Regions from separate parts of the Clostridium sp. LIBA-8553 genome, predicted to be linked through region 1. Evidence: riboswitches for the same ligand, from Rfam matches in the RefSeq annotation. Region 1 holds a riboswitch; each other region holds the start of a gene.
What was found. Region 1 has a riboswitch for S-adenosylmethionine ahead of metF (methylenetetrahydrofolate reductase [NAD(P)H]). Riboswitches for the same ligand answer to the same signal wherever they lie in the genome.
Positions count from the first base shown of each region.

Region 2: another riboswitch for S-adenosylmethionine. It lies ahead of metK (methionine adenosyltransferase); the one in region 1 lies ahead of metF (methylenetetrahydrofolate reductase [NAD(P)H]).
Region 3: another riboswitch for S-adenosylmethionine. It lies ahead of AC2JAQ_RS15565 (O-acetylhomoserine aminocarboxypropyltransferase/cysteine synthase family protein); the one in region 1 lies ahead of metF (methylenetetrahydrofolate reductase [NAD(P)H]).
Region 4: another riboswitch for S-adenosylmethionine. It lies ahead of AC2JAQ_RS14035 (Na+/H+ antiporter NhaC family protein); the one in region 1 lies ahead of metF (methylenetetrahydrofolate reductase [NAD(P)H]).

Region 1 is NZ_CM173489.1:2,085,097-2,092,868, forward strand. It holds gene AC2JAQ_RS09210 (GNAT family N-acetyltransferase) at 1-429, opposite strand, end outside; gene AC2JAQ_RS09215 (homocysteine S-methyltransferase family protein) at 475-1,314, opposite strand; gene AC2JAQ_RS09220 (homocysteine S-methyltransferase family protein) at 1,338-3,683, opposite strand; gene AC2JAQ_RS09225 (methionine synthase) at 3,676-4,347, opposite strand; gene metF (methylenetetrahydrofolate reductase [NAD(P)H]) at 4,370-5,254, opposite strand; SAM riboswitch class I at 5,332-5,444, opposite strand; gene AC2JAQ_RS09235 (lysophospholipid acyltransferase family protein) at 5,604-6,332, shown strand; gene AC2JAQ_RS09240 (alanine/glycine:cation symporter family protein) at 6,374-7,762, opposite strand.
Region 2 is NZ_CM173489.1:2,954,716-2,962,487, reverse strand. It holds gene mreB (rod shape-determining protein MreB) at 36-1,073, shown strand; gene yyaC (spore protease YyaC) at 1,112-1,642, opposite strand; gene AC2JAQ_RS13245 (hypothetical protein) at 1,749-2,432, shown strand; tRNA gene AC2JAQ_RS13240 (tRNA-Thr) at 2,581-2,656, shown strand; tRNA gene AC2JAQ_RS13235 (tRNA-Tyr) at 2,662-2,747, shown strand; tRNA gene AC2JAQ_RS13230 (tRNA-Val) at 2,752-2,827, shown strand; tRNA gene AC2JAQ_RS13225 (tRNA-Thr) at 2,846-2,921, shown strand; tRNA gene AC2JAQ_RS13220 (tRNA-Tyr) at 2,927-3,012, shown strand; tRNA gene AC2JAQ_RS13215 (tRNA-Thr) at 3,038-3,113, shown strand; tRNA gene AC2JAQ_RS13210 (tRNA-Tyr) at 3,119-3,204, shown strand; SAM riboswitch class I at 3,281-3,387, shown strand; gene metK (methionine adenosyltransferase) at 3,645-4,820, shown strand; gene nagA (N-acetylglucosamine-6-phosphate deacetylase) at 4,945-6,081, opposite strand; gene recD2 (SF1B family DNA helicase RecD2) at 6,218-7,772, shown strand, end outside.
Region 3 is NZ_CM173489.1:3,420,928-3,428,699, reverse strand. It holds gene AC2JAQ_RS15585 (N-6 DNA methylase) at 1-871, shown strand, start outside; gene msrA (peptide-methionine (S)-S-oxide reductase MsrA) at 873-1,346, opposite strand; gene AC2JAQ_RS15575 (sugar O-acetyltransferase) at 1,423-2,004, opposite strand; gene AC2JAQ_RS15570 (staygreen family protein) at 2,136-2,918, shown strand; SAM riboswitch class I at 3,009-3,118, shown strand; gene AC2JAQ_RS15565 (O-acetylhomoserine aminocarboxypropyltransferase/cysteine synthase family protein) at 3,255-4,541, shown strand; gene AC2JAQ_RS15560 (homoserine O-acetyltransferase/O-succinyltransferase family protein) at 4,542-5,408, shown strand; gene AC2JAQ_RS15555 (homoserine dehydrogenase) at 5,440-6,729, shown strand; gene AC2JAQ_RS15550 (YjiH family protein) at 6,772-7,772, opposite strand, start outside.
Region 4 is NZ_CM173489.1:3,107,211-3,114,982, forward strand. It holds gene rluF (23S rRNA pseudouridine(2604) synthase RluF) at 1-306, opposite strand, end outside; gene AC2JAQ_RS14020 (anti-sigma factor domain-containing protein) at 327-1,340, opposite strand; gene AC2JAQ_RS14025 (class D sortase) at 1,401-2,051, opposite strand; gene ispF (2-C-methyl-D-erythritol 2,4-cyclodiphosphate synthase) at 2,458-2,928, shown strand; gene AC2JAQ_RS14035 (Na+/H+ antiporter NhaC family protein) at 2,984-4,297, opposite strand; SAM riboswitch class I at 4,396-4,559, opposite strand; gene AC2JAQ_RS14040 (pyridoxamine kinase) at 4,637-5,479, opposite strand; tRNA gene AC2JAQ_RS14045 (tRNA-Lys) at 5,613-5,688, opposite strand; tRNA gene AC2JAQ_RS14050 (tRNA-Gly) at 5,734-5,807, opposite strand; tRNA gene AC2JAQ_RS14055 (tRNA-Gln) at 5,879-5,953, opposite strand; tRNA gene AC2JAQ_RS14060 (tRNA-Arg) at 5,957-6,033, opposite strand; gene AC2JAQ_RS14065 (hypothetical protein) at 6,135-6,827, opposite strand; gene AC2JAQ_RS14070 (HNH endonuclease signature motif containing protein) at 7,018-7,422, shown strand; gene AC2JAQ_RS14075 (GDSL-type esterase/lipase family protein) at 7,616-7,772, opposite strand, start outside.

The sequences.
Region 1 (7,772 bases):
ATTCATACTTAAATTTTCAAATGCAAAGTTTTCTATAGCTTTAATGCACTCAGAAGCAACCCCTTGCCTCCAAAATTTCTTTGCTACAGTATACCCAATCTCAGTATTATTAGAATAAAAATCCATATTATAAAAACCTATATCTCCAATGAACTCTTTACTTTCCTTATTGACTATAGCCCACCTTATGACTTTTTTCTCCTTATACATTACTTTAACTTTTTTTAGATAAAAATCCACTTGTTTTTCCGGATTAGAAACTTCTGTTCCAGAATATTTCATAACATCTTCATCTGAAAATAAATTAATGAAATTCTCCTTATACTTTTCTTCTATCTCTTTAAGTATAAATCGTTTAGTTTCAACAATTGGAAACTCTAAGAAAAATTTTTCTATTTTATTTTCTAAAAATTGATTTTTAATACTCACATTATCCCCCTTATTATATCATTGGAAAATTTTACAACTTATACTCTATATCAAGTTACAAATAGCTCTTATATATTCTGGTGTTGTCCCACAACATCCTCCTATTATATTTACACCTTTTTCAATAGCCCTTTTAGAAAAATCTCTAAATTCTTCTGGAGTTTGTTCATATATAAGTTCATCTCCTATTTTTTTAGGTATTCCTAAATTAGCTTTTATCATAATAGGAAGAGAAGTATTTTCTTTTAAAATATCTAACGCCTTTAACACTTCCTCATACTCTGTACAATTTATTCCTAAGGCACTTACTCCACAAGGCTCCAAACTTGAAACCATTTCTTTTATGAATTTAGGAATATCATTTTTTCCAGCTAAAGTAAAGGAGCATATAACTGGTTTATCAGTTAAGTCTAAGGCTTTCTTTATTGCTAATTCTGCTTCTTTTAGGCTTCCTAAAGTTTCAAAAACAATTAAGTCAAAGTTATTCTTAGAAGCGTTAATTATTCTTTCTGTATTCTCTTCTACAACCTTTTTAAAGTCGTTATTAGTTTCTTCTATATAATATGAAAGAGGACCTATATCTAAGGCAACTAATCCTTCATTGTCACATACTTTTTTAGCAACATTAACGCCTGCTTCAATCACTTCTTCTAAATTATAATTATTTCTCTTTGCATTTATAACATTGCACATAAATGTATTTGAAAGTATTAAGTTAGCTCCAGCCTCTCTATACTCTCTATGAATTTTTTCTATTAATTCAGGCCTCTTAATATTTAAAAGTTCTGAAGGAGTCTCTTTTAAATTTACTCCTAACTCCATAATCCTAGTTCCCATAGCTCCATCAGCTAATATTAAATTTTTCTTTAAATCTACTTTCTTCATCTTAAGCTTTTCTCCAATCAATTTTAAAATACTTGCTTGGCTATTTCTACAGCTCTATTAGCATCTTTAGCATAAAAATCTGCTCCTATTTTCTTTGCATATTCCTCTGTTAAAACAGCTCCTCCAACAAATATTTTAGTTTTTAAGTCTTTTTCTTTAACTTTCTTTATTGTCTCTTCCATACTTTTTAAAGTTGTTGTCATTAAAGCACTTAGTCCCAATAATTTAACATCTTTTTCAATGCACACCTTTAAAATTTCTTCTGGTTCTACATTTTTTCCTAAATCAATAATATCATAACCATAGTTTTCTAGTATAACTTTCACTATATTTTTACCGATATCATGTATATCTCCTTTTACTGTAGCTAATACTATGCATCCCTTATTTTTGTCCTCTTTAGAAAAATCAATACTTGATTTTATAACCTCAAAGGATTCCTTAACCGTTTCAGCTGATGCTATTAACTGTGGAAGAAATATCTCTTCCTTTTCAAATTTTGCTCCAACTATATCTAAAGCAGGTATTAATTCCTCATCAACAATATCCATACCTTTAATGGTTTTAAGAAGTTCTTCTGTCTTTCTTCTTGCCTCTCCTCTTAATCCCTTTATTACTATTTCTTTTAAGGTTAAACGATTTTCTCCATTTTCTCTTAAATTTTCTTCCTTAATATTATTTTTCTTAGAATAATAGCTTACATACTTATTAGCACCTTGATCATATCCATAAAGAAGTTCAAATCCTCTTATTACTTTTATTATTCCTTCTTTATTTGGATTAACTATAGGAAAATCTAATCCTTCATTAAGAGCCATTCCTAAAAACACCTCATTTATGTTTTCTCTTTCTGGAAGTCCAAAGGAAACATTTGAAACCCCCAAAGTAGTCTTAACTCCAAGTTCATTCTTTATTCTTCTAATAGCTCTTAAAGTTTCTTTAACTTCCATTTGATTTGTTGCCGCTGTTAATATAAGAGGATCTAAAATTATATTTTCTTTACTGATTCCATATTCAGAAGCCTTCTCTATTATTCTTTTTCCTATTTCTATTTTCTCTTCACAAGTTTTAGGTATCCCCTTATTACTTAAGGTCAATCCAATGACCATAGCTCCATACTTTTTAACTATTGGAAGTATTATATCTAAAGTCTCTTCATCTCCATTTACTGAATTTAAGATACATTTACCATTATAATACCTTAACGCCTTTTCTATTACCTCTGGATTAGAAGAATCTATTTGAAGAGGAACATCTAAAACACTTTGAAGATCCTTTACTATTTTAACCATTATTTTTTCTTCATCAATATCTGGAATTCCTACATTAACATCTAAAATATTTGCTCCAGCTTCAACCTGTTCAATTGCTTGTCTCACAATATAATCTATGTCATTATTCTTTAAAGCCTCTTTAAATCTCTTTTTGCCAGTAGGATTTATTCTTTCTCCAATTACAGAAACACCTCTTCCACTTATAGTAAGTGAAGGTGTACATACACCGGTTAAACTAACTTTCTCTCTTTTTATACTTTCTTTCTTTTTTAATCTGTTTGATAATTCCTCTATATATTCAGGATTAGTCCCACAACATCCACCAATATAATTAACGCCTAAAGAAACAAATCTTTCTCCATATTCACAAAATTCATATTTATCAACTTCATAACTTGTCCTATCTCCATCTATAATAGGCATTCCTGCATTAGCCTGTACTATTACATCCTTATTAGTTGACTTTACTATTCTTTTTATTATTGATTCCATTTCTCTAGGTCCTAAAGAGCAATTAATCCCTAATGCATCTACTCCTAATCCCTCTAATGTCATAGCCATACTTTCAGGAATACACCCTGTAAAAGTTCTCCCATTCTTTTCAAAACTCATAGTACAAAATACAGGCAATTTAGAATTTTCTTTTGCTGATAAAATAGCTGCTTTAGCTTCATATAAATCACTCATTGTCTCTATAAGTATAATATCAGCCCCATTTTCTGCTCCAACTATAATCTGTTCCTTAAATATGTCATAGGCCTCATCAAAGCTTAGAGTTCCCATAGGCTCTAAAAGCTCTCCTATAGGTCCTATATCCAAAGCTATTTTAACTTCATTTCCCTCTCTAGCTCTCTTTGCTATTTCTAAAGCTTTTGTTATAATTTCTTCTACTTTAAAATCTGTATTCACTAACTTTTTTCTATTTGCTCCAAAAGTATTAGTAGTTATAAAATTTGCTCCTGCCTCTATATATCTTTTATGAACTTCATATATAATATCTTCATTATATATATTAAAAACTTCTGGATTCTCTCCAAGCTTTAATCCTAACTTTTGAAGCATAGTCCCAATAGCCCCATCAAAAATCTTAATCATAACATCTCTTACCGCCTTTCCTATAATTGCACTTTGTATAAAAACTACATTTATCACAACTTCTTATAGAAGCCTGATTATTTCTATATTTACTTATACCAATTATTGCTGTAACTGATTTTCTTGGTATTAAAATATTACTTTCCGTTAAATTTAAACCTATTGCTCTTTGCCCATCTATTAGCTCTAAAAAATCTTTTTGAAATTCTATTGAAAAGTCTCCATACCCTGGACTAAATCTTTCTCTTATGAACTCATTTCTACTTTCAACTCTCTCTTTTATAGCCTCTTCAATTTCGTTACAAACTTCTTCTATAGCGGCAGTAGAACAAGCATCTAAGACAAGTGCTTTTAACAAATCAATTTTCTCATATTTATTTATAGCTCTCTCTACCTCATACCCTAAGGTAACACCCAATAAAATAACTTTATAACATCCTTTTAAATGCCTTTTTATTGATATTCCCTTTAAAAATTTTTCAGTTCCTAATATTTTTAAATTATCTTTATACTCTTCTAAGCCATATTCTCTATAAGTTACCCTATAATCAACTATTTCTTTACATTCCTCAATACATTTATCTATAAGTTCAAAATCTTCTTCCTTTCCTTTTACACCCAAATATCTAAGTACTTCTTTTTTATCTATATTAGTAATTTTCATATTTATATAATTCTTTCTCCTTTTAAGATATTTTTTCCTTTCTATTTACTGAATTAATAATATTCTTAGTTCCACTTACTATATTTTTTGCTACATATGAATTATTCATTGTATATAAATGCACACCTCTTACTCCACTAGAGATTAAATCTATTATTTGCTCATTTGCATAAGCTATTCCGGCATCCCTTAAAGCTTCCTTGTCATACTCATACTTATTTACTATCTTCATAAATTTTTTAGGGAATGTGGCCTTACAAAGAGATAGTATTCTCTCTATTTGTTTTTTATTAACTACAGGCATTATTCCTGCCTGAATAGGTACATCTATTCCTTTTTTTTCACATGCATCTAGAAAATTAAAAAATATATCATTGTCAAAAAATAATTGAGATATTAAGTGATTAGCACCTGCATCAACTTTTCTTTTTAAAAATTCTAAATCATTCTCTTTATTAATGGCTTCTGGATGAATTTCTGGATAACAAGCTCCCGCAATATTTATATCTCTATATTCTCCAATATGTTTTATTAAATCTATTGAAGAGTTATATTCCGATATAATATATTCTCTTTTATCACCTCTTAAAGCTAATACATTTTCTATTCCCTTGCTTTTTAATATACTCAAAGTTTTTTCTATATCTTTTTTTTCTGCTCCTATACAAGTTAAATGTGCTAAAGTTTCTAAATTATATTTGTTTTTTATTATTGATGATAATTCTATTGTTCTATTGCTTACAAAATTCCCGCCTGCTCCATAAGTTACACTTATAAAATCTGGTCTTAATTCTTGTATCTCTTCTAAAGTTCTATATATATTTTCTATTGGCGTACTTTCCTTTGGAGGAAAAACCTCAAAAGAAAACACAAATTCTTTTTTGTCAAATAATTCTCTAATATTCATAAAATCCCTCCTAAAAATAAAAAAGCCTAAAGGAAGTAATCCTTTAGGCATAAAATCTCTCATTTTCTTAACTTTAAAACTTATCTTTCAGTAAACCTGCAGGATTTAGCACCGTTATAGAATAAAATTTATTTATACTATAGGTTGCTGGGTTTCACAGGGCCAGTCCCTCCACCTCTCTTGATAAGAATAATATTCTGTTTTGGTAAATTATAGTATATAAAACCATAATAGTAAATATATAAGTTTTTTTTATTATTATAATTTATAAAAATCCTTGTCTATTTGATATTTTTTAAAAACTGTTATAATATTACTTAGTACTAGTAATATTAAAGGGGCGAAATATATGTTTAGATCTATATATTGGTATGGAAAAGGATATGCCTGGACATTAATAAAATCCTTATCTGATATAAAAAAAATAAATAAAATGGAAGAGGAAGGCAAACTTGAAGAAAGAGATGAATATATCTATCAATGTAGTAGAAGGATAGCTCATACTTTTCTTAAAGATGCCGGAATAAAAGTTAACGTTCAAGGTTTAGAAAATATTCCTGAAGGACCTGTTCTTTTTGTTGGTAACCACCAAAGTAATATGGATATTCCTGTTATCATGTATTCTATTGATAGACCAAAAGGATTCATAGCAAAAAAAGAACTTGAAAAAATGCCTATATTAAAAGATTGGATACTACTTTCAAAAGCAATATTTATTGATAGAGAGCATCCAAAAAAAGCAATGGCTTGTATTTTACAAGGAATTAAACAATTAAAAGAAGGTTATTCAATGGTTGTTTTTCCTGAAGGAACAAGAAGTCAATGTAGTAAAATGGGAGAATTTAAGGCAGGTAGTTTTAAATTAGCTACTAAATCAAAAGCTCCTATAGTTCCTTTAACAATTGATGGAACATATAAAATAATGGAAGGAAATCACTATTTTATAAAACCTGGTGAAGTAAATCTTTATATTCATCCACCAGTTTATACTGATAAACTTACAAAGGAAGAGATTGCAGAACTTCCTGAAAAAGTTGAAAATATAGTTAGAAGCAAACTTCCTAATGAGGGAAAATAAAAAAATCCATGAGTATATTACTCATGGATTTTTTATTTATATCAATTCAAAACAGTTTCTTCTAATTCAACACTATCTTTATTAAGAGCCTTCTCTTTAAAGAATTCCTCTGTTTCTTCTATAACCACTTCTCTAAGTCCAATAATACCTACAAGGTTTGGAATTGCCATTAATCCATTAACAATATCAGCTATTATAAATATTAATGTTAATGGTAAGAATGATCCTACAGCAACAAGAAGTATATATAATATTCTATATGGTTTTATTGCTTTTATTCCAAATAAATACTCAACACATCTTTCTCCGTAATAATTCCATCCTAATATTGTTGTGAAAGCAAAGAACATAAGTCCTATATTAACTATATATGTTCCTATATTACTAATAGGAAGACCAATTTCAAAAGCTTGCGTTGTAAGGGCGGCACCTTCTAAGTTTCCTGTATAAGCACCTGTAAGAATTATAACTATACCTGTCATTGTACAAATAAGAATTGTATCAAAAAATGTACCGGTCATAGAAATAAGTCCTTGCTTAACTGGTGACTTAGTTCTAGCTGCAGCCGCTGCTATTGGAGCACTTCCAAGGCCAGCTTCATTTGAGAAAACTCCTCTTGCTATTCCACTTTTCATAACAGTTATTATACTAACTCCCACAGCTCCGCCTAAGGCCGCTCTAGGATTAAAAGCACTCTCTACAATTATTGCTACGGCATTTGGAACTTTATCTAAATTAAAAGCTATAACAATCAAAACTCCTAATATGTAAAGACCTGCCATTAAAGGAACAACCTTTTCTGATACACTAGATATTCTCTTTATTCCACCTAAAGTTACTAAAGTAACTAATAAAGTAACTATTCCTGCTGTAATTACAGTTGGAATATTAAATGTAATACTTGCAGCATCTGTTATGGATTTAACTTGTCCAAAAGTTCCTATTCCTAACAAGGCTACACCAATTCCAAAGAAAGCAAAAATATTTGCTAGCCAATTTAGACCAAGACCATTTTTTATATAATACATTGGTCCTCCAGCCATTTGACCATTTTCATCTACCACTCTGTACTTTATAGCAAGTACACCTTCTGCATATTTAGTTGCCATTCCAAAGAAAGCAGCTATCCACATCCAAAATAAGGCTCCTGGTCCTCCAGCTTTTATAGCTGTTGCAACCCCTACTATGTTCCCTGTTCCTATTGTAGCCGAAAGTGCTGTACATAAGGCTCCAAAACTTGAAACATCTCCTTCTGCATCATCACAAGAAGATTCATCATCCTTTCCAAATACATACTTTAAAGCCATTGGTAATTTTAAAATTTGTAATAATTTTAATCTTATAGTCAGGTAAATTCCTGTTCCTACAAGTAGTACAAGAAGCGGCACTCCCCATACTAAGTTGTCGATTTGATTTAATAAGTTTTCCATAAAAAAAATC
Region 2 (7,772 bases), 870 kb from region 1:
AATAATGATTTTATTATATATTAGGGAGTGTAAGTATGTGGTTTTGGAGAAAAGGTACAGATATGGGCATAGATCTTGGGACAGCAACAGTTCTTGTCTATATGAAGGATAAAGGTATAGTCTTAAAAGAGCCATCAGTGGTAGCAATAGACAAAAATAAAAACAAAGTTTTAGCAGTAGGAGAAGCTGCAAGACAAATGATTGGTAGAACACCAGGAAATATAGTAGCATTAAGACCTATGAGAAATGGTGTAATATCAGATTATGAAATGACAGAAGCTATGTTAAAATATTTCATTAAAAAAGGTGTTGGAAATAGAAGAATATCAGCGCCAAAGGTTATGGTGTGCATACCTTCTCAAGCAACTGAAATAGAGAAAAGAGCAGTTATAGATGCTGCTAAGAATGCAGGAGCTAAAAATGTATATCTTATAGAAGAACCATTAGCTGCTGCAATAGGAGCTGGATTAGATATATCAAAGGCTAGTGGGCATATGGTTGTTGATATAGGTGGAGGAACTGCAGACATTGCTATAATATCTTTAGGTGGAATTGTTATTAGAGAATCTGTAAAGGTCGCTGGTGATAAATTTGATGAAGCTATAATTAAGTTTGTTAGAAATAAATACAGACTTATGATTGGTGAGAGAACTGCTGAAGAACTTAAAATAAATGTTGCAACAGTTGTAAAAGGCAATAGAAATGAACTAATGGAAGTAAAAGGGAGAAATTTAATAACTGGTCTGCCTGGAATTATAAAGGTAGATAGTGAAGAGCTTAGAGTAGCATTAAAAGATGAGGTAGGTATAATTGGTGAAGCTGTACATTCTGTTCTTGAAAAAACACCACCAGAATTAGCTGCTGATATAATTGAAGAAGGAATTCTTATGACTGGTGGAGGAGCTTTACTAAATGGTTTAGATAAATTCATTGAGCAAAGAACTGGTGTTAAGGTTAATGTAGCAGAAGATGCTGTAAGATGCGTAGCTGAGGGAACTGGAAAGGTTCTTAAATCTTTCGAAAAAATAAACTTAAGTATGGACGATTTAGAAGTAAAATTAATTGATGAATAAAATTAACCATATATCTCTTAATATTAAGAGATATATGGTTAATTTTTTTTTGTGCTTAAATAATAAGCGTGTATCAAAGCATCAACGATAACTTTAGCCATGTCTAAGATGAAGCTTAATCTAATAGGTCTACTAGTAAATAAATCTATATTTTCAGATGAATCAACTATTGCAATAATAGAAGTGTCGCCAACGCTTCTAAGAGTTTTTCCAACACCTTTTCCAGGGTGTATTGGTTCGTTTCTAGTATGAATTTCTCCAATAGATTTTGAATCTCCTAAACAGGCATCTATAGCTACTATTTTATATCCAGGATAATTTTTTAATATTTCAGTTATTTTTTTATCGAGATTAAGTGCATGTATAGGAGATTCAAGTGTTCCAAATACATTTAAGGGAAAGAATTTTTCTTTTAATAGAGTCCCAACTAGAGGTCCTAAACAATCACCTATACATTTATCTGTACCTATACATACTATTAATGTTTTTTCATCTATATAATCTTTTAAAAAATTTGAAATTTCATAATATGCTAAATAATGTTCGTAATAAGTTTTTATTTTTTTCAAGGCTTCACCCCCTGATTAATTATATGAAGGGATAATTAGAAATATTAAAGAGAAGTATAAAAAAGATTTTAGGTGGCAATTATTAAAAGAGGAGGTGAATGTATTAATGAATAGAGGGGTTTTAAGTTTTTTAATACTTTTTTTTACTACAATTACAATGGGGATTATGTTGTACCTTGTTAATTTAAATTTTGAACACAATCAAAAATTTGAAGTTAATAGGATAGAAGAAGAAAGCAAGAATTATTTAGATGAAAACAGTAATAAAAATAAAGAGTATAATAAAATTGAAGAAAAAAAAGAAAAAGAAGATAATAATAATAAATTGGATGAAAATAATAATTATGATGCAAAAGAAAGAGATATTTTTGATGAGTATGAATCTGAAATAGAAAAAAAAGAAGAGGCTATAGAAGAAAAAATTGAAGAGTCTGTAAAGGAGATTGAGAAAAATAAAGGTAATAAAGGTAAGGATAATTTTAATGTAGAGAGTTCTTTGGAAGAAGAAAGCGAAGAGGTTTTTAAAATGGATAAATTCTCAATTCCAAAAAAAATAGCAAAATCGGATAAATTTAAACTAATATCTATAGCTAAAAATTTATCTATATCAGACTATGGAATATTATTAGAGCACATTAAAAGAAGCGATGAGCTTGATGCTGCGGTTGATATATTTAGAATCTTAAAGGATAAATTGGAAGAGAAAGAATACAAGGAAATGAAAGATATATTGAGTCCATATATAAATATTGAATTGATTGAAGAAAATATACAATTAAAAAAGAAGTAAATAAAAGATATATTGAGAAAATCGAAAATAACTTAACATAATTGCTGGAAATGACCTGAAATTGAGTTTGAAATAAAAAGCATAACAATATATACTAAGTCTTGTCGATTGGCGATGAGCCAAAACGACAAAGAAAAACAATAAATGTGCTGGTGTGGCTCAATTGGCAGAGCAGCTGACTTGTAATCAGCAGGTTATCGGTTCAAGTCCGATCATCAGCTCCATAAGTGGTGGAATTCCCGAGTGGCCAAAGGGGGCAGACTGTAAATCTGTTGTCGGACGACTTCGAAGGTTCGAATCCTTCTTCCACCACCAATAAGGTCGCATAGCTCAGCTGGGAGAGCACCTGCCTTACAAGCAGGGGGTCACAGGTTCGATCCCTGTTGCGACCACCATTAAAAATTAATAAATGTGCTGGTGTGGCTCAATTGGCAGAGCAGCTGACTTGTAATCAGCAGGTTATCGGTTCAAGTCCGATCATCAGCTCCACATGTGGTGGAATTCCCGAGTGGCCAAAGGGGGCAGACTGTAAATCTGTTGTCGGACGACTTCGAAGGTTCGAATCCTTCTTCCACCACCATTTATTTAAAACAAAATATTGATATGCTGGTGTGGCTCAATTGGCAGAGCAGCTGACTTGTAATCAGCAGGTTATCGGTTCAAGTCCGATCATCAGCTCCATATGTGGTGGAATTCCCGAGTGGCCAAAGGGGGCAGACTGTAAATCTGTTGTCGGACGACTTCGAAGGTTCGAATCCTTCTTCCACCACCAGCAAGAGACACTTGAGAATAGTGTCTCTTTGTTTAAAATAATATCTTAATAAAATAGAATATTTAGTATTTATATACTCTTATCCAGAGAGGTGGAGGGAAAAAGGCCCTATGAAACCCGGCAACCAGTGAGAAGTCACCACGGTGCCAATTCCGGTAAAGAATTTTCTTTACAAGATGAGAGAAGATAAATTTAGTGTATAACTAGAATCTCTTCTTAAATCTTTTAAAGGTTTAGAAGAGATTTTTTTGTTAATAAAATATATCTTAAAAGCGCGCATTAAGATATATAACTTTTTTAAATAAAAGATTAAAGATATTATTTTAGATAGTTGGAAAGAATAATTTAATGAATAATTAAAAAAACAGGGTTGAAATAAATAAAAAGTGAAAGGGGTGAATCGGCTATCTTATTTAAGATAGTAAGATAGCGTTATAGCCATGAGAAGATTATTTACATCAGAATCAGTTACTGAAGGACATCCAGATAAAATATGTGACCAAATTTCAGATGCAGTTTTAGATGCTATATTTGAAAAAGATCCAAATGCAAGAGTTGCTTGCGAAACAGCTGTTACTACAGGATTAGTAATGGTAATGGGAGAAATAACAACTAACTGTTATGTTGATATTCCTAAAATAGCTAGAGAAACTATAAAAAACATAGGATATGATAGAGCCAAGTATGGTTTCGACTGTGAAACTTGTTCAGTTATGACTACAATAGATGAGCAATCATCAGACATAGCTATGGGAGTTGATGAAGCTCTAGAATCAAGAGCTGGTGAAAAAATAGATATAGACGCAGTAGGAGCAGGAGACCAAGGAATGATGTTTGGTTTTGCTACTAATGAAACTGAAGAATATATGCCAGCACCAATTGCTATGGCTCATAGATTATCAAGAAGATTAACAGAAGTAAGAAAGAACGGAACTTTACCTTACTTAAGACCAGACGGAAAAACACAAGTTACTGTTGAATATGAAAATGATAAACCAGTTAGAATAGATGCAATAGTAATTTCAACACAACATGGTCCAGAAGTATCTCAAGAGCAAATACAAGCTGATTTAATGGAACATGTTATAAAAGCTGTTATACCAGCAGAGTTATTAGATGAAAATACTAAGTATTACATAAATCCAACAGGAAGATTCGTTATCGGTGGACCTCAAGGTGATGCTGGATTAACAGGAAGAAAGATCATAGTTGATACTTATGGTGGATATGGAAGACACGGTGGTGGTGCTTTCTCAGGAAAAGATCCAACTAAGGTTGATAGATCAGCTGCATATGCTGCTAGATGGGTGGCTAAAAACTTAGTTGCTGCAGGCGTGGCAGATAAATTAGAAGTTCAAGTTGCGTATGCTATTGGTGTTGCTAGACCAGTATCAATTATAGTAGATACTTTCGGAACTGGAAAAGTATCAGATGAAGAAATAGTTAATATAATAAATAAAGTATTTGATTTAAGACCAGGTGCTATAATAAGAGACCTAGACTTAAGAAGACCTATCTATAAGCAAACAGCTGCTTATGGACATTTTGGAAGAACAGACTTAGATCTTCCATGGGAAAAATTAGATAAAGTTGAGGAAATAAAAAAATACCTTTAATACAAATAAAAGCTTAGGATGTTCTTCCTAAGCTTTTTAATTTTTATAGAATTTATTTTATAATATATTTAAATATTTAAAATTAAGAAATAAAAACACTTTGGTATCCCAAAGTGTTTTTTTATTAAGCTTTATGAACTAATTTTCCATTAACTATTACATATTTTATATCTATGTTTTCATCAAAAAGAATTAAGTCGGCGTCGTAACCTTCTTTAATTAGTCCTTTTCTATCAGCAACTTTGCAATGTTTAGCACCATTGAAAGTAGCCATTTTTATAACTTCATTAAGTGAATAATCAGTGTTGTTAAAGATATTTTTAACTGCCACATCTAGAGTTAATATTGATCCTGCTAAAGATCCACTTAATAGTCTTGCAGCTCCATCTTTAACTTCAACATCTTGACCACCTAAAGAATACATTCCATCAGGCATACAGCAAGCCATCATGGCATCAGTTATTAATAAAACTTTATCTGTTCCTTTTTGTTTGTATGCAACTCTTAAACTTGGGTATGATATATGAATACCATCTGAGATTGTTTCTGTAGTTATTTCACTATCAAAAACAGCACCTACAACCCCAGGTTCTCTATGAGTGAATGGTGTCATGGCATTAAATAAGTGAGTAGCATGAGAACATCCACATTTTATTCCTTCCATAGCTTCTTCATAAGTAGCTTTTGTGTGTCCCATTGAAACAACGATACCTTTTTCACTTAAGAATTTAGTAAGTTCTTTAGCACCATCTACTTCTGGAGCAAGAGTTATTGAAACAACGTCATCTTCATTTTCTCCAACTAACTTATAGAAGTTTTCCTTTGTTGGAGGTATTAAGAAGTCTGGGTTTTGAGCTCCGATAGCACTTGGGCTTATGAATGGTCCTTCTAAGTGAGCTCCTAAAACATTAGCTCCATCTGTACCTTCAGTTTTTGCTTTATGGATAGCTTCCATTGATTTGCACACATCTTCAGCAGCTACTGTCATTGTTGTTGGTAAGAATGAAGTAGTACCATGTTTAACTATAACTTTTGAAATTTCATTAATAGCTTCATAAGTACCATCCATAGTATCGTGTCCGCCAGCTCCATGTATATGAACATCTATAAATCCAGGAGATACATAAAGTCCTTGTCCATCTAGTATTTCACAATTAGTTTCTTCTTTTGGGTTTATAGCTTTAATCTTTCCATTTTCTAATAGTATATTTCCAGGTTCAATTCTATCTAAATATACTATGTTACAATTTTTTATTAACATACGAATCACCTTCCTCATAATAATCTTAAGATTTAAATTTGACTAAGTCAATAAAATGAGCTTCATGATTTAAAATAAATAATTGTGATATAATTAATAGTAATAATAATTTAAGAGAAACCTTTTAGGAGGTAATATGGAAGCATTAAATGGAATAGTTGAAAGTATAGTATTTAAAAGCTCTGATACAGGGTATACAGTTATAAAGTTTAGAGAAAATAATAATATTCATACGGCAGTTGGTGTATTACCACATGTGAGAGAAGGACAAAATTTAAAACTTTCAGGAAGTTGGGTTAATCATTCTCAGTTTGGAAAGCAGTTTAAGGTGGAAGAATGTGAAGAGATATTGCCGACTTCGAAGGATGGAATAGAGAAGTATTTATCTTCTGGAATAATACAAGGAATAGGTCCAGTCACAGCTAAAAAGATAGTAAATACATTTGGAGAAGATACGCTTAATATTTTAGATAATAGTATAGAAAGATTAAAAGAAATAGAGGGAATTGGTAAGAAAAAGTTAGAGACAATAATTGAATCTTATCAAGAGCAGAGAGAGCTAAAAAATATAACTATATTTTTACAAACTCACGGATTAAGCGTAAATCAATGCTTAAAAATTTATAAAAAATATGGTTCTAGTTCAGTTGAGACAGTTAAGAATAATCCTTACGTACTTTGTGATGAAATTTCAGGAATAGGATTTAAAACATCTGATAAAATAGCTAGAAGTTTAGGAGTAGAGATTGATTCTCATTTTAGAATTCAAAGTGGTATAAGATATGTAATAAATGAATTTTGTGCAAATGGGCATACTTTCATGCCTAAGGATGAACTTATAAAGGAAGCAAGCAATGTGTTAACTGTAAGTGGAGATATAATAGAAGAAAATATAAAGAATGCAGCTTTAGATAGAAAAATAAAGTTAGAGAAGGTTAATAATAAAGAAGGTGTTTTCACAATACCTAACTATTATTGTGAACTTGGAATAACTAATAGAATTTTAACCTTAGCTATAAGCAATTTTCAAAATATAAATGTAGATGTAGATCACTTAATAGCTCAGTTTGAAAATAAAAATAATATAACTTTTGCAGAATCTCAGAAAGATGCTATAATAAGTGCTTTTCAAAATGGAATAGAGATAATAACTGGGGGACCAGGAACAGGAAAAACTACTATAATAAAGTGTATAATTGAAATTTTTGAAACTTGCGGATTAAAAGTTCTTTTGGGAGCACCTACTGGAAGAGCTGCAAAGAGAATGAGTGAGTCTACAGGAAAAGAAGCAACGACAATACATAGAATGCTTGATATGGGAGTTTTTGAAAAAGAAGAAAGTGTTTTTGTCACGAATACAGAAGAACATTCATTAGAAGCAGATGTAGTAATAATAGATGAGGCATCCATGATTGATATAACACTTATGAATGCTTTGCTTAAATCTATTAAAGTTGGAACTAGACTTATAATAGTTGGTGATGTTGATCAGCTTCCATCAGTAGGGGCTGGAAATGTTTTAAATGACTTTATAGAGAGTGGATTTACTAAGGTTGTACGTTTAAAAGAAATTTTCAGACAGGGAAAAGAAAGTATGATTGTTGTGAATGCACATAAAATAAATAAGGGAGAAATGCCTAAATTAAATGAAAAAGGTACTGATTTCTTTTTTATAAAAAATGATATTCAAG
Region 3 (7,772 bases), 1.3 Mb from region 1:
TGATGTCAGGACAAGCATACTGATTTTAAGAAAGGGAACTAAGTATCAAAAAGATATTATTGTAAACAATAGGTCAAAATCCTTGGAAGAGTTTAAGGAATTATTAATGAAAGATACTGAAAAAGAAGAAAAAGAAAGACACTATAGCTTAGATGAAATTATACTGCATAACCAAAAGGATAATTTAGAGTTTATAATAGAGTGTCCTAATGATATAAGAAAATTATTTAATAATACTAGATTAGGAGAAAAATTTAGGTGTGTAACCGGAATTTCTACAGGAAATGATAGAGAATATTTATCTAAATACAAGGAAAATGAATTTAATATTCCTTTTTACAAAAATCCAGGAAAGGATAAGTTTTATACAGATAGAGAGATATATCTTCATGAAGATTTTTTAGAAATAGAAAAAAGAGTTTCGAATTTTAATGTTAGAAATAAAGAAATGTTATATAAGGGTGGAATAACATGTTCATCTATGGGTGTTTCTTTTAATGCTTGTATATTGCCAAAAGAAGCTACTTTTGGAGTTAATCCTAATATAATATGTGAATCGGAGGATGTTTGGTGGTTATTAGCCTACTTAAATTCATCTCTAGTAACTTATCTTGTCAGAGGGGTATTAATAAGAGGCAACATGATAACTTCAGGCTATGTATCTAGGATACCGCTTTTAAATTTTACTAAAGATAAAAAAAACAAGCTTATATATTTAGCAAAAAAAGCGTACAAGCTTAGACAAAAAAACTCTAATATAGAAGAAGAGTTAGATGCCATAGATGAAATAGTTAATCATGTTGCCCAAATATCAGAAAAGTCTAAGGCACTTATTTTAGAATTTAAAAAATATTTAGTTAAAGTCACTTAGTTTAGTCTAGTTTTATATGACAGTAACCATTAGGATTCTTTTTTAGGTATTTTTGATGATATTCTTCAGCTTTATAGTAGTTTTCTAATGGTTTAACTTCTGTTACTACTTTTTTAGAATAAGACTTTTGGATTTCCTCTTTGCTATCTAAAATAGCTTTTAAGTCTGATGGAGTAACATAGTAAATACCGGTTCTATATTGGCTCCCAACGTCATTTCCTTGTTTATTCAATGATGTTGGATCTATTATTGTCCAAAACTTACCTAATAATTCTTTAAGAGATATTATATTCTCATCATAAGTTACAAGGCAAACCTCAGCAAAATAGGTATTTTTAGTACATATTTCTTCATAAGTTGGGTTTTTAGTACGACCATTGGCATAACCAACTTCTGTGTTTATTACACCATTAATTCTTGATAGAAATTCTTCTACACCCCAAAAACAACCACCAGCTAATATAATTTTTTTCATAATAAATCACCTCTATAAATTATTGATTTAAAGTAGGAGTAATATTGGTTATATAGTGTGTAAAAACCTAGTAATATTATTCAATTGTTTTTATTATTTTAGCTGGATTTCCACCTACTACTACGTTATTAGGGACATCTTTAGTCACAACTGCTCCAGATGCTATAACAACATTATTTCCTATAGTAACGCCTGGGTTTATAGTAGCATGTCCTCCTATCCAAACATTATCACCTATTGTTATAGGCTTACCAAATTCAGATTTTTGCCTTTCGATAGGATCTATTGGATGAGTTGCTGTATAAAGATGAACACCAGGGGCAAGGAAACAGTTTTCTCCTATTGTAATTTTACAAACATCAAGCATAACACAATCAAAATTTGCATAGAAATTGTCGCCTACTGATATGTTATATCCATAATCACATTTAAAGTTAGGTTCTATATATATTTTTTCACCAGTTGAACCAAATAGCTCTTTTAAAATATTACTTCTTTCTTTAAATACTTTATCAGCATCTTCTTCATTATCAGGAAGATCTAAATTATTGAATTTTTGAAATAAAATTCTTGCTCTAAATCTACCTTTAGTTAACTCGTTATCTTGAGGATCATAAGGTAATCCCGCTATCATTTTTTCCTTTTCTGTCATAGTCATATATAATTCCTCCATAGTATATTCTCAAGTTCATTTTAGCAATAACTTATGTATTTTTCACCATTTAGGCATAAATATAGTTAAAAATTCATATAATGAATAGCTAATATTATTTTTTGAGGTGTTAGGAAATGTTTGATCCTAAAATGTTAAATTTAGAATTTAGAAATGGAATTAAAGATGAAAATCCAATAGATGGGAGAAAGTATACATTAGTTCATAGTGATGAAACAGGGGAATTGTTTCTGACAACAGCATTAACATATGCATATGATAAAGTGAACTTAATGAGAAGAGATGAAGTTTTTGGTGACTGGAAGAGAATAGATGATAGATTTATTTTAAAGGTATATGTTTATGTTGATGGAATGGGTGGTAGAGAAGAAGCTGCAAAGAGAAATATGATTTTTAGAAAGGAGTTGCCTTTAGCTTTATCAGCAATAAGATATGGTGATAGAAAGTTCTTAGAAGATCATAATGAATTATTAAATAGCAGCGTAATAGTAAGATTCATATCTGCTTATGAAGAGTTTAATAAAGTTGAAAACTATGGAACCATTAATGATTATAGTGTTAGAATGGAGTCTAATAACAATATGGAAAAGACTTATATGGAAGAAAGTATTTTTAATGATAAGGATCCTTTAGTAAATGAATTTATAGTTACTCTTTTAAATCCATACATCAAGGAAGAGATTATAAAGTTATATAAAAACGATATGTATTATTGTTTGAAAGATGTACAAGTTTTAGAGCTAATTAAGGCTAGAACAGATAATAAATGTGAATTTAATTATAAAATTTATATTGGAGTTAAAGTTGGGGAAGTGCAACCAGTATATAATAATCTTATAATTGAATTTTTAGTAACACCTAATAAAGTTACAACTATAAGCGTTAAAAACCCTAGATAAATAAAATTTAATGTTTAAATTTTATAATAATATTGCAAATATCAATTTAATACACTATAATTGGTTTTAAATTAAAAAATGAGTATATATCTTTTATTAAGAATGGTGGAGGGACTGGCCCTATGAAGCCTAGCAACAGCTGATTATCATAAATCAGAATTGTGCTAAATCCTGCAAGGAGAAATCCTGAGAGATAAGAGATTATAGAGAGATTTGTGTGATTTTTTATTATGCATTTAGAGCTATTTCTTTGTCTTAAGGACTAAGAAATAGCTTTTATTTTTGGGGATAATTATTTAATAAAAGAGAATGAGCTAAGAAGAAGGGGGCTTTAAAATGAGTAAAAATTTTAGTAAGGATACATTATGTATAAGAGGAGGATTTAATCCTAAAGCGGGAGATCCAGTAACACAGCCATTAGTACAAAGTACATCATATAAGTTTGAAAGTTGTGATCAAGTAGCTAATCTTTTTGATTTAAAAGAGGCTGGACATATATACACCAGAATAAGTAATCCAACAGTTAGCAATTTAGAAGAAAAATTTTTGGCACTAGAAGGTGGTGTAGGTGCAGTATCAGTATCGTCTGGACAATCTGCAGTATTATTAGCCGTTTTGAATATTTGTAAGGCTGGAGAACATATAGTAGTTTTATCAACTGTTTATGGAGGAACATTTAATCTTTTAGGAACTACTTTAAAAAATTTAGGTATAGAGGCTACTTTTATATCACCAGATTGTAGTGAAGAGGAGTTGGAAAAAAGTATAAAGGATAATACTAAGCTTATAATTGGGGAAAGCTTAGGAAATCCGTCTTTGAGAGTTTTAGATATGAAAAAATTCTCTAAGGTTGCTAAGTCAAATAGAATTCCATTAATAATTGATAATACAGTTGCAACATCATATTTATTTAACCCTCTAGAGCATGGAGCTAATATAGTTATTCATTCAACTAGTAAGTATTCAGATGGTCATTCATTAGCTCTTGGCGGAATAATTGTTGATGGAGGAAACTTTAATTGGGATAATGGAAAGTTTTCATGTTTGGTTGAACCAGATGAAAGTTATCATGGTCTTAAGTATGTTGAAACTTTTGGGGAAGCGGCTTATATAACTAAGCTTAGAGTCACCTTACTTAGAGATTTAGGATGCACAACAAGTCCATTTAATGCTTACTTAACCAATATAGGTTTAGAAACATTACATCTTAGAATGGAAAGACATAGTTCAAATGCTTTAACATTAGCTAGATTCTTGGAAAAAAATGAAAATGTAACTTGGGTTGACTATCCTCTTTTAGAATCTCATAAAGATTATGATCTAGCTAGAGAATACTTTACGAAGGGTGCTTCTGGTCTTTTATCTTTTGGAATAAAAGGAGGAAGAGAGGCTGCTAAGAAGTTTATAGATAACTTACAGTTAGCTCAGTTAGTAGTTCACTTAGGAGATGTTAGAACTACTCTTTTACATCCAGCTAGTACAACACATAGACAGCTTTCTTCAGAGGATTTAATAAAAGCAGGGGTAACTGAAGATTTAATTAGGGTTTCTGTGGGAATAGAAGGAATAGAAGATATAATAAAAGATTTTGAGCAAGCTTTTAGTAAATTAGGTGATGAATAAATGAGTTTATTTTTTAAATCATTAGAACTTGAGGGGATAAAAATATTAGGTTTTAATGAGGTATTCTCTCAGAAGGAGTGCAAAAAGAAGAGAAAAAGAATAGGGGTTTTAAATTTAATGCCAGTAAAAGGAGAAACAGAGGCTCACATATTAAATATGCTATATAAGTGTGGAGAAGATTTAGATATTGATTTTATAAGGCTAGAATCACATAAATCAAAACATACCTCTGAAGAGTATTTAGAGAAAAACTATACAACCTTTAATGAGGTTAAGAAAGAGTTAGATGGAATGATTATGACTGGGGCTCCTTTAGAGAAGTTAGACTTTAGTGAAGTGTTATATATTAAAGAGTTAATTGAGATTTTGGATTACTTAAGAAAATATGGGAAGAAAACTCTATATATTTGTTGGGGAGCACAGGTAGCCTTAAGTCATTTTTATGGAATTAGAAAAGTTGTTTTAGATAACAAAGTTTTTGGAGTTTTTTCACATGAAATACTTCAAGAAGAAGATATTTTAAATGGAATAGAAAATGGATTTAAGGCACCACATTCAAGATATTCAACTTTAAATAAGGAAGATGTTTTAAAAAATAAAAATATTGAGGTTTTGGCTGAAAATGAGCTAGGGGAATTTAGCTTTTTAAAAGGAAAAAATAATGATTACTATATATTAGGACATTTAGAGTATGGTAAAGATGTGCTAAAAAAGGAGTATTTAAGAGATAAAGCTAAAGGAGAATTTATAGAGGTTCCTACAAATTATTTCCAAGGAAATGATGAAAGTAAGGATATAATATTTTCTTGGGAAAAAACTGCTGAAAGAATATATAAGAATTGGATTCAGAGTATAGCATTTAATTAAGCAATAAGCATATTTTAAGGGGGAATATTTTATGAAGAGTATAAAAATTGCATTACTTGGGCTAGGTAATGTGGGCAGTGGAGTTTGGAAGATATTTAATGCTAATAAAGAGGAGATTGTGAAACGGTCAGGTTACAATATTGAAATTAGCAAAATATTAGTTAGAGATATCAATAAGAAGAGATGTGTTGATGTTCCAAAGGAACTTTTAACTACAGACTATAATGATATTTTGAGTGATGATGATATTAAGATTGTTGTTGAACTTATTGGGGGAATAGAACCAACTAAAGAATATATAATTAACGCCATGAGAAGAAAAAAACATATAGTGACTGCTAACAAAATGTTATTAGCAATCCAAGGAGATGAGCTGTATGAGATTGCGGATAAAGAGGGTGTAGGGTTAAATTATGAAGCAAGCGTTGCGGGAGGAATTCCTATAATAGCTGGGATAAATGAGAGCTTGACTGCCAATAAGATAGAAAGTCTTTATGGAATAATAAATGGAACCACAAATTATATTTTAACTAAGATGCAGTTTGAGGGAAGTAGCTTTGAGGAGGCATTAAAAGAGGCGCAAGAAAAAGGATATGCGGAAGCAGATCCAACATCAGATATAGAAGGGTATGATGCGCAATACAAACTATCAATATTAGCATCACTAGCTTTTGGAACAAAGATAAATACAGAGAATGTATATAGAGAGGGAATAACAGGAATAACAAAGAGTGATATTGAGTGTGCAAACCAATTTGGGTATGTAATAAAATTATTAGGAATTATTAAGGAGGTAGAAGGTGAATTAGAACTTAGAGTTCATCCAACAATGATTCCTAAAAGACATCCTTTAGCTAACGTTCATGATTCATTTAACGCTGTGTTTGTTAAGGGAAACGCTGTGGGAGATTTAATGTTTTATGGAAAGGGAGCAGGAGACTTGCCTACAGGAAGTGCAGTTGTAAGTGATATAATTTCAATACTTAGAAACAATATAAGCTTAGAAGCAGAGGGGTTAGTAACAAAGAATAACCTTTGGGTTAGAGAAACAAGAAGTTTTGATGAAATAAAAAGTAAGTATTATATGATGATATCAGTTGAAGATAAAATAGGAGTTTTAGGAACTGTAACTAATGTATTTGGAAAGAGTAATGTGAATGTTAAGTCTATTGCTCAAATAGAGGTCGAAAATAATTTTATAAAGTTAGTATTGACTACTCATGAAACTAAAGAAGAAAATATAAACCAAGCAATTAGAAGATTGGAACGATTAGAGGAAATTTGTACAGTTCATAATGTTATAAGAATAGAAGATTTTTAAATATAAAAAAGAGATTGCCATAATGACAATCTCTTTTAATTTCTAAAATAATAAGTGTGCTACAAGAGCTATAACTGGCAGTGTAACTATTGTTCTCATTAAGAAAATCATAAATAACTCTTTTAGGTTTAGTGGAATTTTTGATCCTAAAATAACACTTCCAACCTCTGATAAGTATATAAGTTGAGTTACAGAAACAGCAGCTACTACAAATTTAGTCATATCACTAAGAATAGTTTTTGATGCTATAACTGATGGTAAAAACATATCTGCAAATCCTACTATAACAGTTTGAGAAGCAGCAGCAGCTTCAGGAATTCCTAATACTTTAAATAAAGGAATGAAAGGAACTCCAAGCCATTGAAATACAGGAGTATATTCAGCCACCATAAGAGCTAATGTACCCATTGCCATAACTACAGGTAAAACTCCTATCCACATTTCAATTACGTTTTTAATCCCATCAGAGAAGAATTTCTTTATACTACTTTCATTTTGAGCTTTTTCAACAGCTTTAGCTAATCCAAAGGTAAATGGAGTAAATCCTTCTGGTACATTTTCAACATTCTTAGGTTCTATATTATTGTAATAAGCATCTGGTTTCTTGCTAAGAGGCCAAATTCTTGGAAGAATTATGGCAGCAACTACACCGGCAAGAGTAACCGTTAAATAGAATGGAATAAACATATTCTCTAATCCAACTTGTGATAAAACAACAAAGCTAAATGTTATTGAAACAACTGAGAACATTGTACTAACTATACAAGCTTCTCTTTCTGTATAAAAACCTTCTTCATATTGTCTTGAAGTAAGCAATACTCCAATAGTTCCATCACCTAACCAAGAAGTCATACAGTCAATTGATGAACGACCTGGTAATTTGAATAATGGTCTCATTACTTTAGTAAGTAGGGCACCACAGAATTCTAATAAACCGAAATTTAAAAGAAGTGGTAGGAATAATCCTGCAAAGAAGAATACAACTATAAGTGTTGGTAATAGGTCATTTAATATAAATGCACCTGTTGACTCAGATGTTACTA
Region 4 (7,772 bases), 1.0 Mb from region 1:
TACACTCTGTCCTTTTGAAACTTTCATTCCTGTTGTTGCAACAACTCCATCTATCTTAACTCTTCTTTGCTCTATAAGCTTATCTGCTTCCCTTCTAGAACAAAATCCTGTTTCACTTATATATTTATTTAATCTAACTTCATCTCTAATTTCATTTTTATTTGATATAACTATATTTTTTTCTGAAGCCTTCTTGGCTATTTTTTGTTTTGTTGGCTTGTTAAAATTTTTTTCTTCATTTCTACGCTTTTTTTTATTAGAAAAACTTTTTTCTCTTCTGTTGTTATTCTTCGATACTTTTCTCACTATAAATAATTCCTTTCCTATTAATTTTTCTTTTCATATCCTGAATTATTTATCTTTATTCTAAAATTATTATTTACATTATCATCCTTATTTACGCTATCAACATAAGCTGTGACATTATTTAAATCTGTAGTATCCACCATTTTACCAGTTATATAAATATTAACAACTTTATTTGGTGGTATCATGTCACTTTCCTCAAAACCTTTTAATATAGCAATCATTCCATCTTGGAATTTATTATTATTTAATTTTAATTCTGTTACTAATATATTTCCCTTTTCTGTAGGTGAATAACTATAAACTATTCTATTAAATCTATTTAATCCAATTTTAACTTTTGATGTTCCTTGAATTAATATGGTAGTTTCTTGTTGTTTGTAAATAAATGCAAATCCCCCTATAAGAACAAAGGCAATTAAAGCAACACTTATTATTATCTTTCTATAATGTCTTAAAGTTTTCTTCTCCTTGCCTGACAGTTCTTCTCCAACTTTGTTTTCACATCTTGTTTTTATTCTTACAAACTGACCTTCTTTAGTTAATATTATGGTACTATTTTTACCTTCTAACATAACTAAACCTTTATAAACAACATCTTCATCCTTAGTTCCTTTTATAACCGCAAGACTTTCTAAATCCTTGAAGTTTATATTTAAATACATTGCTAAATTTGTATAATTTGCATTATATAATAAAAGCACGTAAGCAATTATATAGTTTGACCAATTTATTATCTTTTCATTATTAAATCCTGTTTTTTTAGCTATAACCTTTGTAGACAACTCTCTTTTATTCAAAATTTTCCTTAAGAGAACTTCTTCATCAACTAAAAAATATGCTATATTGAGAATTAAATTTCTTTCCTCAATATTAAAAGATTCATTAGAAAGATTTTTTATATTAATCTTAAATTTTTTTAGCTCTTTTATAAAAGCACCTATTTCTTTTTTCAAGATATTCTTATCTAGATTCTTCTTTATATTTCTAGTAGAAAACATATATTTATCTTTTCTAAAAGTTACCTCACTCAATTAAGTTACACTCCTTTATATATATTTTGCAAAAAATAAGACTAAGGCAAAAACCCAGTCTTATTCCACTAACTTTCCTTTTACTATTACTCTATTTTTAGCATCAATAGTACATGTAACTATAGTCATTGTTGCATCTTTTGTAGGCTCTAAAGCTTCGGTTTGACTTGGAGTTACCTCATACATGTCGGTTACTTCATAAGTGTATTCTTTTCCATTATAAGTAACATTAACCTTGTCCCCATTTTCAAGTTTATCAATGTCTTTAAAGGCCTCTCCAAAATATGAAACTCTATGTCCAGCTATAGAAAAGTTACCTTTTTCTCCAGGCATAGGTGTTCCTGGAAAGTGACCTACTACATACTTTATATCTTCATATCTAACGCCTTCTATTATACCAATTTCTAAATCTATCTTTGGAATATTTAAAACACCAATTCCATTTCCTTCTTCAAGTTGTGCCTTTCCTGGTTTTTTATTCTCTTTAGTTTCACTATTTTCAACTTTAATACTTTCATTCTCTTCTTCCAAAGTTGCCTCATCATTTTGACTTTCCCCTTCTGGAACATCAAAAGTTAGATTCTTAAAACTATCCAAAACAGCTTGTTGTTGTTTATAAGTATCATACTTCATCCAGATTGTTAACCCAATAAGAGATATCCCTGCAACAATTAAAAGAATACCTAAAACATTTTTAATTTTCCCCCACACTTCTCAATACATCCTTTCTATTCAATTTTCCCTTTTATTATAATGCTACTTACTAAATACTTTTAATTTAAGCCTTAAAATACTACTTTTATATAAATTTAAACATTTAAAAGCAATAGTAATTATTCTCTTTAGTTAAATCTTAATTTATTATACCATAGCATATATCATATCTATATAAATTTTTATACAGTAAATACATCTTTTTCAAAATTTGAATTCCTTAATTTATTTACATTTTAATTATATATTACACTCTTTATGTTACAAATTTATTTTTATTATTTATTAGACTATAATAAAGATTACTACTCTTTGATAACATAATAATAATTATATATAATAAAACCATAGAAATTATGGTGACTTTCATTGTAATGATAAATATTTTTAAGAGGTGATAAAGATGAGAATCGGAATGGGATATGATGTCCATAAACTAGTTGAAAATAGAGATTTAATTTTAGGAGGAGTTAACATTCCTTATGAAAAGGGACTTTTAGGTCACTCAGATGCTGATGTTTTATTACATGCAATAATGGATTCACTTTTAGGTGCTGCAGCTTTAGGTGATATAGGCAAGCATTTCCCAGATACTGATCCTAAATATAAGGGAGCAAATAGCATAAAGCTTCTTGAATTTGTTGGTGAACTTATATATAAAAATAATTATAAAATATCAAATATAGATGCAACAATAATAGCTCAGAAGCCAAAAATGGCCCCTCATATAGCTACAATGAGAGAAAATATAGCAAAAGCATTAAATATAAATATAAACCAAATAAATGTTAAAGCAACAACAGAAGAAGGTCTTGGCTTTACTGGCTCAGGTGAAGGAATTTCTTCTCAAAGCATCTGTCTTTTAACGAAATAAAAAGAAAGAGTATATAACTTCCTTAACATTAGAAGCTATATACTCTTTTTATACTTTATTGAGTTACTGCAACATCTAATTCCTCACTTGTTTCAGTATTCTCTTTCTTTTGGAAAAATGCTATAAATATTATTGCACTTATTCCCATTAAATATGGATAAAATAAGAATTTCATTATTTCAAATGAACTTAATCCTGTTAAAGCCGCCGCTGACATTAACTGTGCTCCATATGGGATTATTCCCTGAACTGCACACGAAAACATATCTAATATCCCTGCAACTCTTTTTGAATCTAAGTTATATTTATTTGAAATATCTTTTGCTAAAGGTCCAACTGTAACAATAGCAATTGTATTATTTGCAGTACATGCATCAACTAAACTTACTAATAAACCAATACCAAATTCAGCTCCTTTTTTTCCATTGATTCTCTTAGTAACTAAGTTTAGTACATAGTCTATACCGCCATTTTCCTTTATTATCTCAACAATTCCCCCAATTATTATTGAAATTAATATAAGTTCGCTCATTCCAGCTACCCCAGCTGATATAGAGTTAAAGAATACCTTTAAGTCCATTGATCCAGTAAAGAATCCAATTCCTCCTGCTAGTACTATTCCTCCTGCTAGTATAGCAATTACATTCCCCCCCATTAATGCTGCTATTAAAATTCCTAAGTATGGTATAACCTTTATTAAATTATAATCATATTGTCCAACTGAAGTATTAGATCCACTTCCTAAGAATGTGTATAATACAATTACTAAAACAGCTGCTGGTAATATAACTTTAAAGTTTATTCTAAACTTATCTCTCATCTCACATCCCTGAGTTTTTGTTGCTGCTATTGTTGTATCAGAAATCATTGATAGGTTGTCTCCAAACATAGCTCCACCTACTACTGCCCCAACTATAAGAGGTAATGCTATATTAGTTTTATCTGCGATTCCCATAGCTATTGGTACTATGGCAGCTATTGTTCCCATTGATGTTCCTAATGATATAGCTATAAATGATGATATTACAAATATTCCTGCTACCAATATGTTTTTAGGTAATATTGTTAGCCCTAAATTTACCGTTGATTCTACAGCTCCCATATTCTTAGCTACTTCTGCGAAAGCTCCTGCTAATATAAAGATTAAACACATTAAAATTATATTGCTATTTCCTGCTCCCTTACAGAATATTTCTATGTTCTTCTCAAGCCCTCTTTTTCTATTCATAAAAATTCCAACTAATGCTGCTATTATTCCTGGAACTAAAACAGATACAGAGTAGAAATCTTTCATTACTAATGAAGTTCCCAAGTAAATAGATACAAAAATTATTAATGGCAATAAAGCTGAAAACTTTCCTTTTTTCATTTTCTCTCCTCCTAATCTATTTAATAAATCTCTCTTTTATCCTACAAAATAAAAAACTTCTATCCTAGGATAGAAGTTATTATTCTCACAGATTCTTATTCTTATCTCTCAGTTTCTACCGCAGGATTTAGCACCGCTATAAATCTTTGCATAACAAAATATTACTGACTTAAACTTTTTTTAAATCAGTATTGTTTAACCGCAAAGAATTACCGGTTGCTGGGTTTCACAGGGCCAGTCCCTCCACCTCTCTTGATAAGATTTATTAAATTTTATTTTTTACTAATACTAACACGCCAAAATTACTTTGTCAATTTAATTTATATGGTTTTTAACAATTTATTTACTTACTAATTTATATAACAAACTTTCAAGCAATATTCCTTCATTAGGTGGATAATCAAATTTTTCACTATATTCTATTGCTTCCGCTATAAAGTTGCATGCTTTTTCTAATGCTTTTTCATCACATTCTCCTCTTAGTATCCATCCTATTAACAAAGACGCAAAGGCATCTCCAGTTCCACAATAAAATGCATTTATTTTTTTATGAGAATAAGTGTAGAACATATTTTCCTGTTTATCATACAGTACAGTATCAATATATTCATTTCCCTTTGAACTTGGTACACTTGTTATTATACTTATTTTAGGTCCTAAATTACCTAACCCTATTAAATATTCTTTTATTTCATCTTCATTTAAGTTTTCTTTATACTCTTCTCCTAGAAGTAAAGTAGCTTCTGTAATATTAGGAGTTATTATATCTGCATTTTTAATTAAAATTCTCATCTCTTCAATCATTTTTTCGCTCATTGCATCATATAGCTTGCCATTATCAGCCATAACTGGATCTATAACAACTAAAGTATCTTCTTCTTTAAATTCTTTTATAAATTCCTCTACAAATTTAACTTGATTAGGATCTGCTAAATACCCACTATAAATACATTGAAAATCTAAGTTAAGCTTTTTCCAATGCTTCTTAGTTTCATATATAAAATTACTTAAATCTCTAATTGCAGGTTTTCCAAATCCGTCTGTATGTGTTGATAAAACCGCAGTTGGAAGTGGACATACTTGATTACCCATTGAAGATAATATAGGAATTATTGTTGCTAAAGCTGCTCTCCCATAACATGAAATATCATGTATAGCAGCAATTTTATTCATAGGTTTCATTTTTATCTCCCTTCAAAATCCGATCTAAATATAATTCTTGTTACATAGTATTATATTAATTAATTTTTCTTATATCAAATGTATCGATATATTTTAAAATAAAATAAAAAAGCATCGCTATATAAGCGATGCTTGGTGCACCATCAGGGATTCGAACCCTGGACTCCCTGATTAAGAGTCAGGTGCTCTACCAACTGAGCTAATGGTGCATATTGTATTTTTTAAGATAATTTTACAGTAAACTCTTAAAAAAATGGAGCGGGTACCGGGAATCGAACCCGGGTATCCAGCTTGGAAGGCTGGTGTTCTACCATTGAACTACACCCGCTTGGTATGTTTATATGTTAACACAATGTTAACACGTTGTCAAGTATTTTTTTGATTCATCATTCAAAAAAATGGCTGGGATAGCAGGATTCGAACCTGCGAATGACGGAGTCAAAGTCCGTTGCCTTACCGCTTGGCGATATCCCAACATGGTGTACCTTAAGGGATTCGAACCCCTGACCCACGGCTTAGAAGGCCGTTGCTCTATCCAGCTGAGCTAAAGATACAAACTTGAATCAACAAAAATTATTATACATAATTATTTAAAAATTGTCAACATTTTTTTGAATTTATTTTATATTTTTATTAATACTAAGCGAATTTAATTTTAAACAATATCTTCCAAGTACTTAAATAATACGGTTTTAAATCTTTCTTCATCATCTTTATTTTTATGAGCATTTCTACAAACTTTAAACCACTCTTCTGTAGTCATTCCTATAGTTTTTTCATAGCAATCTTCACAATCAGTTTGTAAATTAGTTTCAACTACAAATCTACCTAATTCTTCAGCATTATTGAAGACTTTTAAGTATAAAAATTCATCCTTATCTCCGATCCAATTGTTATTAAATCTACTACAGAATATTTTTAATTTTCTCATTCCATTTTCAGCATTGTATCCATTTAACTTCCTTAATGCTAAAATGTCATTTTTCATTTTTTCTCTATCTTCTTCTGTTGCTTTACTCTTTATTATAGAAATAATTTTTTCAACATCAATCGATGGAATATGTGTTACTAATTTTCTTTTTCCTTCAACCCATTTATAATAAGCCTCTGGCATAAAGACATATTGTATAAATTGTATTAGGCTATTATAATTAGGTACCATTACCCAGACATTTTGAAATCCAACATGTCTGTTGAATATTACATAATGTAGATACTTTGTGTCTTCAGTTATAGGTTCATCTTTGAACATTCTTCCTTTTAGGGTTTCATTTTTTCTTATTAATTCACCCCAATATTTCTCGGGATTTTCTTCTTTTTTTAATCTTTGACGAAATAAGTTACGCATCTTAAAACCCCCTTTATATACTTTATAATTTAATTATATTGCTAACTTTTTTTAACATCAAAGTGTAAAAAATCCTAAATTTCTTTATATACCCTCGTATACATCTAAAAAAGCTTGCTTATATTGATTAAACTATTTTTTTATGCTATTTTAATACTATAAATGGGTATATCAAATTAAGGAGGATTATATGTCTTATTGTTGTGAGATTTGTGGTAATTACGCTGATGTTCATCACATAGTTCATAAATCAGAGGGTGGTCTAGACTTTAAACTAAACTATAAATATTTGTGTAAGAAACATCACCGTTCTAAATGTAGCCCTCATAGAGATAAGGTTGTTGATTTAAATTATAAACTTGAAATGCAGAATAAACTTAATGAGCTCTTCATAAAAAGTTTTTATACTGGTAATGATATAAAAACTATGCTAGGACTTACACCAGGTTCCTTAAAAAAATTAACTAAGAACCTAAAGCGTTATAAAGAAGGATATTCTAAGGATGAATTAATATTTAATCTTATGGGCAAAAAAGTTTATTCAGAAGAATATATAGAAGATTTCATATTGCAAAAAGCAATAAGTTGTATATAAAAAAGCTGTATCAAGACTAATCCAGTTTTGATACAGCTTTATTTTATATTAATTACTAATTATTTAATCTTCCTCATGAAATAAAGCTATCTTTTTCTTTTTTTAAACAAGTTAAAATTTTATCCCCTTATTTTGCATTCTAACTAATTTTTTTATAATTACTAATTACTTTAAACAACTAACTTTTAACATCTTAAAGTGATTTATCCCATGGTGTTTCTATTGTAAACCCACATGTTAAACTATTATAATTATAGATTCTTAAATCCTTCAAAATCTTCTTAGCAATTTCTAAATGTCCCCTATGATTAGGACTTCCTTCTACTAGCCATGATTTTTGAAGTAATTCT